DNA from 2 places in the Streptomyces sp. NPDC002004 genome. Region 2 is predicted to be linked to the other one. Evidence: predicted binding sites of a transcription regulator. Region 2 holds the regulator's gene; the other holds the start of a gene.

Region 1 (6,224 bases), on a different contig from region 2:
GTAGGCGGCGGGTTCGAGGTCCGGGTGGACCTCGCGAGCCATCTCACCGGAGTTGGCCCGGGCACGCCGCAGGAAGACCGTCAACTCGCGTTCGAGTGCGAGGAATTCGCGGTCCACACCACTTTCCGACGCGTCGGATTCCACGACGCGCCTCTCGTCGTTTCCGTTCTCCTGCACGTCAGCACCCATGCCCGGTTTCCCGCTCCTGAAAGTTTTCGCCGATCGGCATCATCGCCGCAGCTCCGCCAGTATTTCGCAGGAGTAGACCAACGACGGCATCCGGCCCCTCTTCCCAGCCGCCGGTCTACGTGCGTAGCTTCATATATGTGACATGACACCGACAAGTCGTGACGGTCCCGTGTCGCTTCCCCCCTCACCGAGCTCCTGGCAGCTCACAAGGCCCCCGGAGGCACGACCATGCCCGTGCACAGATCCTCCCCCGCCGCCTTACTTCTCGCAGCCCTCTGTCTGCTGCTCGCCCTGCCCGCGGCGGCCCACGCCGCCGACCACCCCACCACGGCCGCCGCCCCGACGGACACCCCGCCGCGCGGCTCCGCCACGATGGGCATGGGTGTCATCGCGCACGACGGACAGGGCGGCAGGCCATCCGGCGCCACCGTCACCCAGACGGAGGGCGTGGACGTCAGCAGCCACAACGGCAACGTCGCCTGGTCGACCCTCTGGAACAGCGGAGTCAAGTGGTCCTATGCGAAGGCCACGGAGGGCACGTACTACACGAACCCCTACTTCGCGCAGCAGTACAACGGCTCCTACAACGTCGGCATGATCCGTGGCTCGTACCACTTCGCGACCCCGGACACCACGAGCGGCGCCGCCCAGGCCAACTACTTCGTCGACCACGGCGGCGGCTGGTCCCGCGACGGCAGGACGCTGCCGGGCGCGCTGGACATCGAGTGGAACCCCTACGGCGCGGCCTGCTACGGCAAGTCGGCGAGCGCGATGGTCTCCTGGATCGCCGACTTCATCAACCAGTACAGGGCGCGGACCGGGCGCTACGCGGTGATCTACACGGCGACCAGCTGGTGGCAGCAGTGCACGGGCGGCTACGGCGGCTTCGCCACGAACGACCCGCTGTGGATCGCCCGCTACGACACCACCCCGGGCGAACTCCCGGCCGGCTGGGACTACTACACGATGTGGCAGTACACGTCGTCCGGCCCCACCGTCGGCGACCACAGCAGGTTCAACGGGGCGTTGGACCGGGTGCAGGCTCTGGCGCTGGGCTGAGCTCGGAATCCCCCGGCCGGGGGTCCGGGGGTCGCCCCCGGAAGACACAGCAACGGGGCGTTGGACCGGGTGCAGGCTCTGGCACCGGACTGAGCACGGAACCTCCCGGCCGGGGTTCCGGGGGTCGCCCCCGGAAGACACAGCAACGGGGCGTTGGACCGGGTGCAGGCTCTGGCACCGGACTGAGCACGGAACCTCCCGGCCGGGGGTCCGGGGGTCGCCCCCGGAAGACACAGCAACGGGGCGTTGGACCGGGTGCAGGCTCTGGCACCGGACTGAGCACGGAATCCCCCGGCCGGGGGCCCGGGGGTCGCCCCCGGAAGACACAGCAACGGGGCGTTGGACCGGGTGCAGGCTCTGGCACCGGACTGAGCCCCCGCCTCGTACGGCGCGGTCGTCCTCTACGCCGCGGCCCCCGCCTACGAAACGGCCCTCCCCCTGGGACAGGGGGAGGGCCGTCCGCTTCCGGCGCACGGCCGTCACACCGCGGCCGGAGCCGTTACGCCGCAGCCGTGACCTCCGGCGCCGCGGCCGTGACCTCCGGTACCGCGGTCTCGGCCGCCGGGGCCAGGGCCAGTTCGAGAACCTGGCGGACGTCGGTCACGGCGTGCACGTCGAGCTTGTCGAGCACCTCGGCCGGGACGTCGTCCAGGTCGGGCTCGTTGCGCTTCGGGATCACCACCGTGGTGATCCCGGCCCGGTGGGCGGCGAGCAGCTTCTGCTTGACGCCGCCGATGGGCAGCACCCGCCCGGTCAGTGAGACCTCGCCGGTCATCGCCACGTCCATGCGGACGAGCCGTCCGCTGAGCAGCGATGCGAGGGCGGTCGTCATGGTGACGCCCGCGCTCGGGCCGTCCTTCGGAACCGCGCCCGCCGGGAAGTGGATGTGCGCACCCCGGTCCTTCAGGTCGCCGACCGGGAGCTCCAGCTCCGCCCCGTGCGAGCGCAGGAAGCTCAGCGCGATCTGCGCGGACTCCTTCATGACGTCGCCCAGCTGACCGGTCAGGGTCAGCCCCGCCGCACCGGTCTCCGGGTCGGCGAGCGACGCCTCGACGTAGAGGACGTCGCCGCCCGCTCCGGTGACCGCGAGCCCGGTGGCGACACCGGGGACGGCGGTGCGCCGCTCGGCCGGGTCCTGGGCGGACTCGGGCACATGGTGCGGCCGTCCGATGAGCCCCCGGAGATCGCCGTCCGTGACGGTGAACGGCAGCTCCTGTTCGCCGAGTTCGTGCTGTGCGGCGACCTTGCGGAGCAGCCGGGCGATGGCGCGCTCCAGGTTGCGCACACCGGCCTCGCGCGTGTACTCACCGGCGAGCTTGCGCAGCGCACCCTCGTCGAGTGCGACCTCGCCACCGGCGAGACCGGCCCGCTCCAGCTGACGCGGCAGCAGATGGTCCCGGGCGATGACGACCTTCTCGTCCTCGGTGTACCCGTCGAGCCTGACCAGCTCCATACGGTCGGCCAGCGCCTCCGGGATGGCTTCGAGGACGTTCGCCGTCGCCAGGAAGACGACGTCGCTCAGGTCCAGCTCCACCTCGAGGTAGTGGTCCCGGAAGGTGTGGTTCTGCGCCGGGTCGAGGACTTCGAGCAGGGCCGCGGCCGGGTCGCCCCGGAAGTCGGACCCCACCTTGTCGATCTCGTCGAGCAGGACCACCGGGTTCATGGACCCGGCCTCCTTGATGGCGCGGACGATGCGGCCGGGCAGCGCGCCGACGTACGTACGCCGGTGGCCGCGGATCTCGGCCTCGTCACGGACGCCGCCGAGCGCGACGCGGACGAACTTGCGTCCCATCGCGTGTGCGACGGACTCGCCCAGCGACGTCTTGCCGACACCGGGCGGGCCGACGAGCGCGAGAACGGCACCCCCGCGCCGCCCGCCGACCACGCCCAGCCCCCGGTCGGCGCGCCGTTTGCGCACCGCCAGGTACTCGGTGATCCGTTCCTTCACGTCCTCCAGGCCCGCGTGCTCGGCGTCCAGGACCGCCTTGGCGCCCTGGATGTCGTACTGGTCCTCGGTCCGCTCGTTCCAGGGCAGTTCGAGAACGGTGTCGAGCCAGGTGCGGATCCACGATCCCTCCGGGCTCTGGTCGCTCGACCGTTCCAGCTTCTCGACCTCCTTGAGCGCGGCCTCGCGGACCTTCTCGGGGAGGTCGGCGGCCTCGACACGCGCCCGGTAGTCGTCGGACTCGTCGCTCTCGGACTCGCCGTTGAGCTCGCGCAGCTCCTTGCGCACCGCTTCGAGCTGGCGGCGCAGCAGGAATTCGCGCTGCTGCTTGTCGACGCCCTCCTGGACGTCCTTGGCGATGGACTCGGCGACGTCCTGCTCGGCGAGGTGCTCGCGCAGCTGCTGCGTGGCGAGCTTCAGGCGGGCCACCGGATCCTCGGTCTCCAGCAGCTCCACCTTCTGCGCGGTGGTCAGGTACGGCGAGTAGCCGGAGTTGTCGGCCAGCTGCGACACGTCGTCGATCTGCTGGACGCGGTCCACGACCTGCCACGCGCCGCGCTTGCGCAGCCAGCTGGTGGCCAGGGCCTTGTACTCCTTGACGAGCTCGCCCACGGCGCCGGGAAGCGGGTCGGGAAGGCTCTCGTCGACGCGGGTGCCCTCCACCCAGAGGGCGGCACCGGGCCCGGTCGTACCCGCCCCGATCTTCACACGGGCGCGCCCGCGGATCAGCGCGCCGGGATCGCCGTCCGCAAGCCGGCCCACCTGCTCGACGGTGCCCAGCACGCCGGTACCGGCGTAGGTGCCGTCGATGCGTGGGACCAGCAGCACCTTGGGCTTGCCCGGCAGGGACCGGGCCGCGGCCTGGGCTGCCTCCACGGCGGCGCGTACATCGGTGTCGTTCAGGTCCAGGGGCACCACCATTCCGGGCAGCACGACCTCGTCGTCGAGCGGCAGCACGGGCAGGATGAGCGGTGTGAACGCCGTGGACTCAGCAGCCATGATCTCCCCTTCGGCAGTCAAGTTGAGCTATGTCGACTCAATGCAGGGGAGCTCCGGAATGTTCCCCGGCGGACGTTCGCTCTGAGCGATCGCCCGGCGGGTGCACGGCTACGCACCGTGTCCGGCCCCATGAGGTGCGGGTCGGGTGCTCTGGCCCGTCCCCTTCCACAGGGCTTGTGCAGAAGGGGACGCCGCAGCGACGCCTCGCATTCCCGTCCGCCTGTCCGCCGCCCCCTCCGCCCCTCGTCCGCCCTCCTCCGCGGCGGCGCGACAGCTCGGCGGTGCGGAGGTCGGTGATCCGGGCCACCTGGACGCACGTCCTGGTCATTCCGGCCGACGTGGCCTAGTGCGCGGTTCGTACACGCAGGTCGTGCCGGTACGGACCGTCGCTGCGAGGTGACGCCCCAGCTCCGGGTGGACGGCGGCGATCCGGTCGATGGCCGCCAGGATCCGCGCCGCCACCGCGGTACGGACGCGGTCGGCGGCGGAGCCGGTCCTGCGGGGCCGGTCGCCGATACCGTACGCGGAGGCGAGCCGGCCGATGAGCGCGTCGCGCTCGAGGGCGACCCGGGCCGACCACCCGGAGTCCCCGCTCACCTCCGCCGCCTCCGCCTCGGCCGTCAGCTCCCGCATCCTGCGGCGGTACGCGGCGCGCACGGTCGCGTCCCGTGCCCGGCAGGGGGCTCCGGACCCTTGGAGGGTGCCGGGCCGCGACGCCGTCGCCAGGTCCAGCGCGGGAACGGGCACACCGGGCCGCGAGAGGAGGGCGGCCAGGTCCCGCAGGCCCTCGCCGTCTGGCAGTCGCGCCTCGCGCCCGGCGTGGCGCAGCTGCCAGATGCCGTCGACCAGCCGGAACACACTCTCGGGGTCGGTCTGGATGTCGGCGTCGAGGTCGGCCTGGATCTCGGGGTCGGGCTGGATGTCGGCGTCGGCCGAGCCGGGGCCGTGGCCGTCGGGTCTGTCCGGGCGGTCGGAACCCCCTGGGCCGTCGCGACCGTCGGGATGGTCGAAGCCACCGGCACCGCCCACGGACCCCTCCGTGGCGCGGAGCGGCCGCGTCTCCCGTTCGATGCGTTCCAGCAGCCCTCTCGCCCCCGCCCACAGCGCCGCGGCGCGAGCCGCCTCCGCATGGCGGCGGGCTGCGGTGGCGTCGCCCAGGGATGCCGCGAGCAGCGCCAGGTGCCGGTGGACCGGGCCCCGTACCACCGCTCCCGGGCCCTCCACGACGAACAGGTCCGCGTACGGGGCGAGCAGGGCGTACAGCCGGGGCGCCGTGTTGTGCGCGCCGATGAGCGCGACCGTCTCCGCCGCCTGCGCCAGGGCCGGCAGCCATGCGCCGTCCCGTGGCGCGGTGGCCAGCCGTGGGAGGACCGCGGTGAGCCGGCGCGCCGCCTCGTCCACGTGCCCGAACTGCGCCGCGACCAGCCCGAGCGCGACCTGGGGCCATGCGCCCGGGATGCGGCCCAGCGGCGGCATCCCGGCGAGCATCCGCTCCAGTCCGGTCAGGTCCCCCGACTCGGCGAGCAGGGACCAGCGCTGGGCGGCGATGAGTGGTGCCGCGTCGGCGGAACGGCCGGCGAGGGCCTCCGCCAGGGTCTCCGCCTCCGCGAGGGCGGTGCGGCAGTCCTCGTACCGGCCCTCCATCAGGGCGCGCGCCCCGCGCCACAGGGGCACGAACCAGGCGTCCGAAGGACGGCGCAGGGACCGCACCGCCCCTTCGTACGCATCCGCCTCCGCATGTGCGCCCTCGATGTCCCCGGTCTCCAGCAGGGCGACGAACCGCAGGCGGCGGCCCAGCAGTTCGAGCGCGGGGTCCGGCAGATCCCGCGCCACACCGACGAGCTCCGCGGACCGGGCGAGCCGGCTCGCGCAGCGGTCGGGGCCGGGCCCGACCGTGCAGAGAGCGGCGAGCGCGACGCCGAGCACGGCCGGGTCGCCGCCCGCCCGGGCGTCACCCACGGCTTCCTCGGCGAGGTCGACCCGGTGCTGCACGGGTGCGTCGGGGCCGGCGACGACGGCGAGCCGAGCGGTG
Region 2 (6,224 bases):
CGCCCGGTTCCGCCTTCGGTGGTGCTGGCCCAGCGGCTCCAGCCCATAGAACGCGAGATCCAGGAACGACGGCGGCTCTCCATCGACCTCGCCGATGCTTTTCAGCCGTTCCTCGCCATCAGTGCCCAGAAGCCGCCGACCACACACGCCATCACTGTGCTCGAGGGATTCAGCCGGATCAACGCGGCGCTCGACGTGGCCATAGCCGAGAGCCGGACGGAAGTCCTCACCGTGCAGCCGGGGGGCGGCCGGTCCGAGCATCTGCTGAGCCAGGCCCTCAAGCGCAGTAAACCCCTGATAGAGCGCGGGATCTCCGTACGCACCCTGTACCAGCACACCGTCCGGTACAGCCAGAGCACCTTTGCGTACATGGACAAGATGGCAGGTGCAAAGATAGAGATCCGCACGCTCGAGGAGCTGATCGAGCGGCTGATCATCTGCGACCACACCGTCGCCTTCATCCCCGCCCAGGCCGACGACACGGTGGCCCTGGAACTCCGGCACCCCGGCCTCGTGCAGTACCTCATCAAGGTCTTCGAGCACCTGTGGCACCGGGCGACCCCGCTCCAGGACGAACTCCCCTACGTCTCCACCCCCGACGGCATCACCGGTGTCCAACGGTCCATCGCCAAGCTCCTCATCGAAGGCCATGTCGACGAGGCGATCGCCCGCCGGCTCGGCATGAACGTCCGGACCTGCCGCGCGCACATCGCCAAGCTCGCCGCCGCCCTGGGCAGCGGAAGCCGGGCGCAGCTCGGCTACTTGATCGCGCAGTCGGGAATCCTGGACCAGGACAGCTGAGCGGGTGCGGGAGGAGCCGGAACGTTGACCGCTGAGCCGCATGCACACGGTGTGGAGGAGCTGTGCGAGGCGGGCTCGACCCTGTACGTCCGCGCCCTGCGCGAGGGCCGCGTACGGCGGGAGGAGGCCGCCCCCGCTCCCTGCCTGATCGACTTCGGGCTGCTGCACCCGGACGTCGAGGACATGCACTGGCTCCTGCCCACGGCCCCCGCCGTGGCGCTGCCGAAGCTCCTCCGGGCCATGGAGGAGGACATCGCGCACCAGCGCCGCAGGGAGACCAGGCTGGCCGAGCAGTTCGAGCCGCTGCTGCACCTCGGGCCCGCGTCCGCCGCGCTCCCGCCGGCCCCCTCGTCCGTGCTCACGGTGCTGCTCGGGTTCCGCCGCATCGACGCCGCCCTCTCGCACGCGGCCTCCGAGGCGACCCACGAGCTGCTCACCATCCAGCCGGGCGGCAACCGCCCCGCCGAACAGCTGGGCAGCGCGCTGCCCCGGGAACAGGCGCTGCTCGCCCGCGGGGCCCGTATGCGCACGCTCTACCAGCACACGTCCCGCTACTCGCCGGCCGTCCTCGGCCACTACGAGCAGCTGCACGGCGACGTGGAGGTCCGCACGCTGGACGAGGTGACGGAACGTCTCGTCGTCTTCGACCGCACCGTCGCCTTCATCCCCGCCGCCGCCGACCGGACGGTCGCCCTGGAGGTACGCCACCCGGCCCTGGTCTCCTTCCTGGCCACGGCCTTCGAACGCCTGTGGCACCTCGCCACTCCGATGTGGCCCCGGGCCGCCCAGGAGCCCTCGGCCAACGGCATCACGACCCGCCAGGCCACCATCGCCAGGCTCCTGGTCGAAGGCCTCACCGACGAGAAGATCGCCGCCCGTCTGGGCATGAACGTCCGCACCGTCCGCGTCCACATCGCCAAGCTCGCGGCGGTCCTGGGCAGCGGAAGCCGTGCCCAGCTCGGCTATCTGATAGGGCAGTCGGGAATTCTCAGACGCAACGACTACTAGACCGGCGGGCGGATAGACCGCCGGGCGGGCCGGCGCGGACGTGCGAAGGGGCCGGGAGGCGTATCGCCTCCCGGCCCCTGTCACGCGCGACCGTCAGTCGGACTGCTGCCGCTTGGGCCGCCACACCACCAGCGCGCTGGTCTGCTGCATCTCCTGGTACGGGACCAGGTCACGCCGGTACGAGGCGTGCACCGCGGCCTCGCGCTGGCGTATGGCCGCCGCCGCGCCCTCGACGGCTGCCGAGAGCTCGGCGACCTTGGCCTGGAGAGCGGCGACCTGGTTCTCCAGTTCGATGATCCGCTTGATGCCGGCGAGGTTGATGCCCTCGGCCTGCGACAGCTGCTGCACCTGACGGAGCAGCTCGATGTCCCGGGCCGAGTAGCGCCGACCGCGTCCGGCGGTGCGGTCGGGGGAGACGAGGCCCAGCCTGTCGTACTGACGCAGCGTCTGCGGGTGCAGCCCCGACAGCTGGGCTGCCACCGAGATGACGTAGACCGGGGTCTCGTCCGTCAGCTCGTAGGGATTGTTGCGTCGACGGCTGTCCATGGCGTCATGCTCCCTTCGCGGCCTCGAAAAGCTCCGCCCGCGGGTTGTCGTCCGCGGTCGCCTCGCGGTACGCCTCCAGTGCGTCCCGCGCCTTGCCGGTCACGTCCCTCGGGACCGCGACCTCGACCGTGACCAGCAGGTCGCCCCGGGTGCCGTCCGTGCGGACCGCCCCCTTGCCACGGGCGCGCATGGTGCGGCCGTTGGGAGTGCCCGGGGGCAGCTTCAGGGTGACCGGAGGCCCGCCCAGGGTGGGCACCCGGACCTCGCCGCCCAGCGCCGCCTCCGCGAAGGTGACGGGCACCGTGACGGTGAGGTTGTCGCCCTTGCGCCCGAAGACCGGGTGGCTGTCCACATGGACGACCACATAGAGGTCTCCGGCCGGGCCGCCGCGCTCGCCCGGTGCGCCCTTGCCGCGCAGCCGGATGCGCTGACCGTCCGACACGCCCGCGGGGATGCGCACCTGCATGGTCCGGGACGACTGGGCGCGGCCCGAGCCCTTGCAGACGTCGCACGGCGTCTCCGCGATCAGCCCCCGGCCCTTGCAGTCCGGGCAGGGGTCGGTCAGCGAGAAGCCGCCGCCCGAGCCACGGGCCACCTGGCCGGTGCCGACGCAGGTCGGGCACACCCGCGGTGTGCCGTTCTTGTCGCCGGTGCCCGAGCAGGCCTTGCACGGCGCCTGCGACGACATGCGCAGCGGCACCGTGGCCCCGTCCACGGCTTCGGTGAAGCTCAGCGTGACCTCGGACTCGACGTCCTGGCCGCGCCGCGGCTGGGTGCGCGTACCCGCACCCGCGCCGCCGCGGTTGAACAGTCCCCCGAAGACGTCACCGATACCCCCGCCGAACCCTCCGCCGGCGGTCCCCCCGCCCCCGGCGTTGCCTCCGAAGAGGTCGCCGAGGTCGAAGTTGAAGGAACCGCCTCCGGAACCGGGTCCCGGCCGGAACCCGCCGCTGCCGAAGAGAGCACGCGCCTCGTCGTACTCCTTGCGCTTCTTCGGGTCGCCGAGGACGTCATTGGCCTCGGAGACCTCCTTGAAGCGCTCCTCGGCCCCGGCGTTGCCCTTGTTGGCGTCCGGGTGGAACTCGCGGGCGAGCTTCCGGTACGCCTTCTTGATCTCCGCCTCGGTGGCGTCCTTGGGGACGCCGAGGACCTTGTAGTAGTCCTTCTCGATGAAGTCCTTGGTGCTCATCCCCGACGTCCCTCCTTCCTCACGTGGTCAACGTCAGCCCTCGTCCGGGCCACCGTCGTCCTTGCCGTCCCTGTCCTGCTGGTCCGAGGAGGCCTCTTCGGCCTTCTCGGACTTGACCGTCTGCGCACCGGGCTGCGGTTCGGCCACGGCCACCCGCGCGGGGCGGATGGTGCGCTCCCCGATTCGGTACCCCGGCTGCAGAATCGCGACGCACGTCGTCTCGGTGACGTCCGGCGCGTAACTGTGCATCAGCGCCTCGTGGACCGTCGGGTCGAAGGGCTCGCCCTCCTTGCCGAACTGCTGCAGGCCCATCTTCGCCGCGACCGTCTCCAGGGATTCGGCCACCGACTTGAACCCGCCCACGAGCTCGCCGTGCTCCCGCGCGCGGCCGATGTCGTCCAGCACCGGCAGCAGTTCGGTGAGCAGGTTCGCGATGGCGATCTCGCGGACCGCGATGCGGTCCCGCTCCACGCGACGGCGGTAGTTCTGGAACTCGGCCTGGAGCCGCTGGAGGTCCGCCGTGCGCTCGTTCAGCGCCGTGCGCACCTGGTCCAGCTGAGCGGTCAGGCCGGCCGTCTGTGCCGCGTCCCCGGCCGGGGCCGCCCCCTCCTCCGCAGAGGGGGTGGCGGCCTTCGGCTCGGCGTCTTCAGAGGTGCCGCCGGAGGGGACGTCGGGCTTCTCCTCAAAACCCGGGGTCTCCTCCGTCACGCGGCACCGTCCTTACGGTCCTCGTCGACGATCTCGGCGTCGACGACGTCGTCGTCGGCCTTCGCCTGCTCGGCACCCGGGGCATCCTGGGCGCCGCCGGCGGCCTGGCCGGCCTGCGCGTCGGCGTACATGGCCTGGCCGAGCTTCTGCGAGACCGCGGCGACCTTCTCGGTGGCCGTACGGATCTCGGCCGTGTCCTCGCCCTTGAGCTTCTCCTTCAGCTCGGCGATGGCTTCCTCGACCTCGGTCTTGACCTCGCCCGGGACCTTGTCGTCGTTGTCCTTGAGGAACTTCTCCGTCTGGTAGACGAGCTGCTCGCCCTGGTTGCGGGTCTCGGCGGCCTCGCGGCGGCGGTGGTCCTCCTCCGCGTACTGCTCGGCCTCCTGGCGCATCCGGTCGACCTCGTCCTTCGGCAGCGAGGAGCCGCCGGTGACGGTCATCTTCTGCTCCTTGCCGGTGCCGAGGTCCTTCGCCGTGACGTGCATGATGCCGTTGGCGTCGATGTCGAAGGAGACCTCGATCTGCGGGACGCCACGCGGCGCCGGGGGCAGACCGGTCAGCTCGAACATGCCGAGCTTCTTGTTGTACGCCGCGATCTCGCGCTCGCCCTGGTAGACCTGGATCTGCACGGACGGCTGGTTGTCCTCGGCCGTCGTGAAGATCTCCGAACGCTTCGTCGGGATCGTCGTGTTGCGCTCGATCAGCTTGGTCATGATGCCGCCCTTGGTCTCGATACCGAGGGACAGCGGGGTCACGTCGAGGAGCAGGACGTCCTTGACCTCACCCTTGAGGACACCGGCCTGGAGCGAGGCGCCGATGGCGACGACCTCGTCCGGGTTCACGCCCTTGTTGGCCTCCTTGCCGCCGGTCAGCTCCTTGACGAGCTCGGCGACGGCGGGCATACGGGTGGAGCCACCGACCAGGACGACGTGGTCGATCTCGTTGATCGAGATGCCCGCGTCCTTGATGACGTTGTGGAACGGCGTCTTGCAGCGCTCCAGGAGGTCGGCCGTCAGCTGCTGGAACTGGGCGCGCGTGAGCTTCTCGTCCAGGTGCAGCGGGCCCTCGGCGGAGGCCGTGATGTAGGGCAGGTTGATCGAGGTCTCGGTGGACGAGGACAGCTCGATCTTCGCCTTCTCGGCGGCCTCGCGCAGACGCTGCAGGGCCATCTTGTCCTTGGCCAGGTCCACGCCGTGCGCGTTCAGGAACTGCTTGACCAGGTAGTCGACGACGCGCTGGTCCCAGTCGTCACCACCGAGGTGGTTGTCACCGTTGGTGGCCTTCACCTCGACGACGCCGTCGCCGATCTCCAGCAGCGAGACGTCGAAGGTGCCGCCACCGAGGTCGAAGACGAGGATCGTCTGGTCGTCCTTGTCGAGGCCGTACGCCAGGGCGGCGGCGGTCGGCTCGTTGACGATGCGCAGGACGTTCAGACCGGCGATCTCGCCGGCCTCCTTCGTGGCCTGACGCTCGGAGTCGTTGAAGTACGCCGGAACGGTGATGACCGCGTCGGTCACCTTCTCGCCCAGGTAGGACTCGGCGTCCCGCTTCAGCTTCTGCAGGATGAAGGCGCTCATCTGCTGCGGGTTGAAGTCCTTGCCGTCCAGGTTGATCTTCCAGTCGGTGCCCATGTGGCGCTTGACCGACCGGACGGTCCTGTCGACGTTGGTGACCGCCTGACGCTTGGCCACCTCACCGACGAGCACCTCACCGTTCTTGGCGAAGGCGACGACGGAAGGCGTGGTCCTGGCGCCCTCGGCGTTGGTGATGACGGTGGGCTCGCCGCCTTCGAGAACGCTGACGACGGAGTTAGTCGTGCCCAGGTCGATGCCGACCGCACGTGCCATTTCAAATCCTCCAGCAATACTTGAGTGGAACTCGCTCAAGGATGCACGACGGCCGCCGTCGGGTCAACAGACCTGAGTCGGTGCGACTCAACTTTTATGTGGCCCTTATCCGCGATAACCCTCTG

Evidence for each region. The regulator HspR, encoded in region 2, represses chaperone genes until heat shock. The targets are predictions, from matches to a motif close to TTGAGNNNNNNNNNCTCAA.
Region 1: lon (endopeptidase La) is a predicted target of HspR. The motif match lies at 4,215-4,233, and genes of this name have one in related genera.

Annotation. Positions count from the first base shown of each region.
Region 1 is NZ_JBSFDP010000006.1:204,493-210,716, forward strand. It holds gene ACWCP6_RS13015 (MarR family winged helix-turn-helix transcriptional regulator) at 1-189, opposite strand, end outside; gene ACWCP6_RS13020 (lysozyme) at 418-1,248, shown strand; gene lon (endopeptidase La) at 1,748-4,192, opposite strand; gene ACWCP6_RS13030 (hypothetical protein) at 4,517-6,224, opposite strand, start outside.
Region 2 is NZ_JBSFDP010000004.1:253,676-259,899, reverse strand. It holds gene ACWCP6_RS09540 (helix-turn-helix transcriptional regulator) at 1-801, shown strand, start outside; gene ACWCP6_RS09535 (LuxR C-terminal-related transcriptional regulator) at 826-1,809, shown strand; gene ACWCP6_RS09530 (heat shock protein transcriptional repressor HspR) at 1,903-2,355, opposite strand; gene dnaJ (molecular chaperone DnaJ) at 2,360-3,544, opposite strand; gene grpE (nucleotide exchange factor GrpE) at 3,578-4,252, opposite strand; gene dnaK (molecular chaperone DnaK) at 4,249-6,099, opposite strand.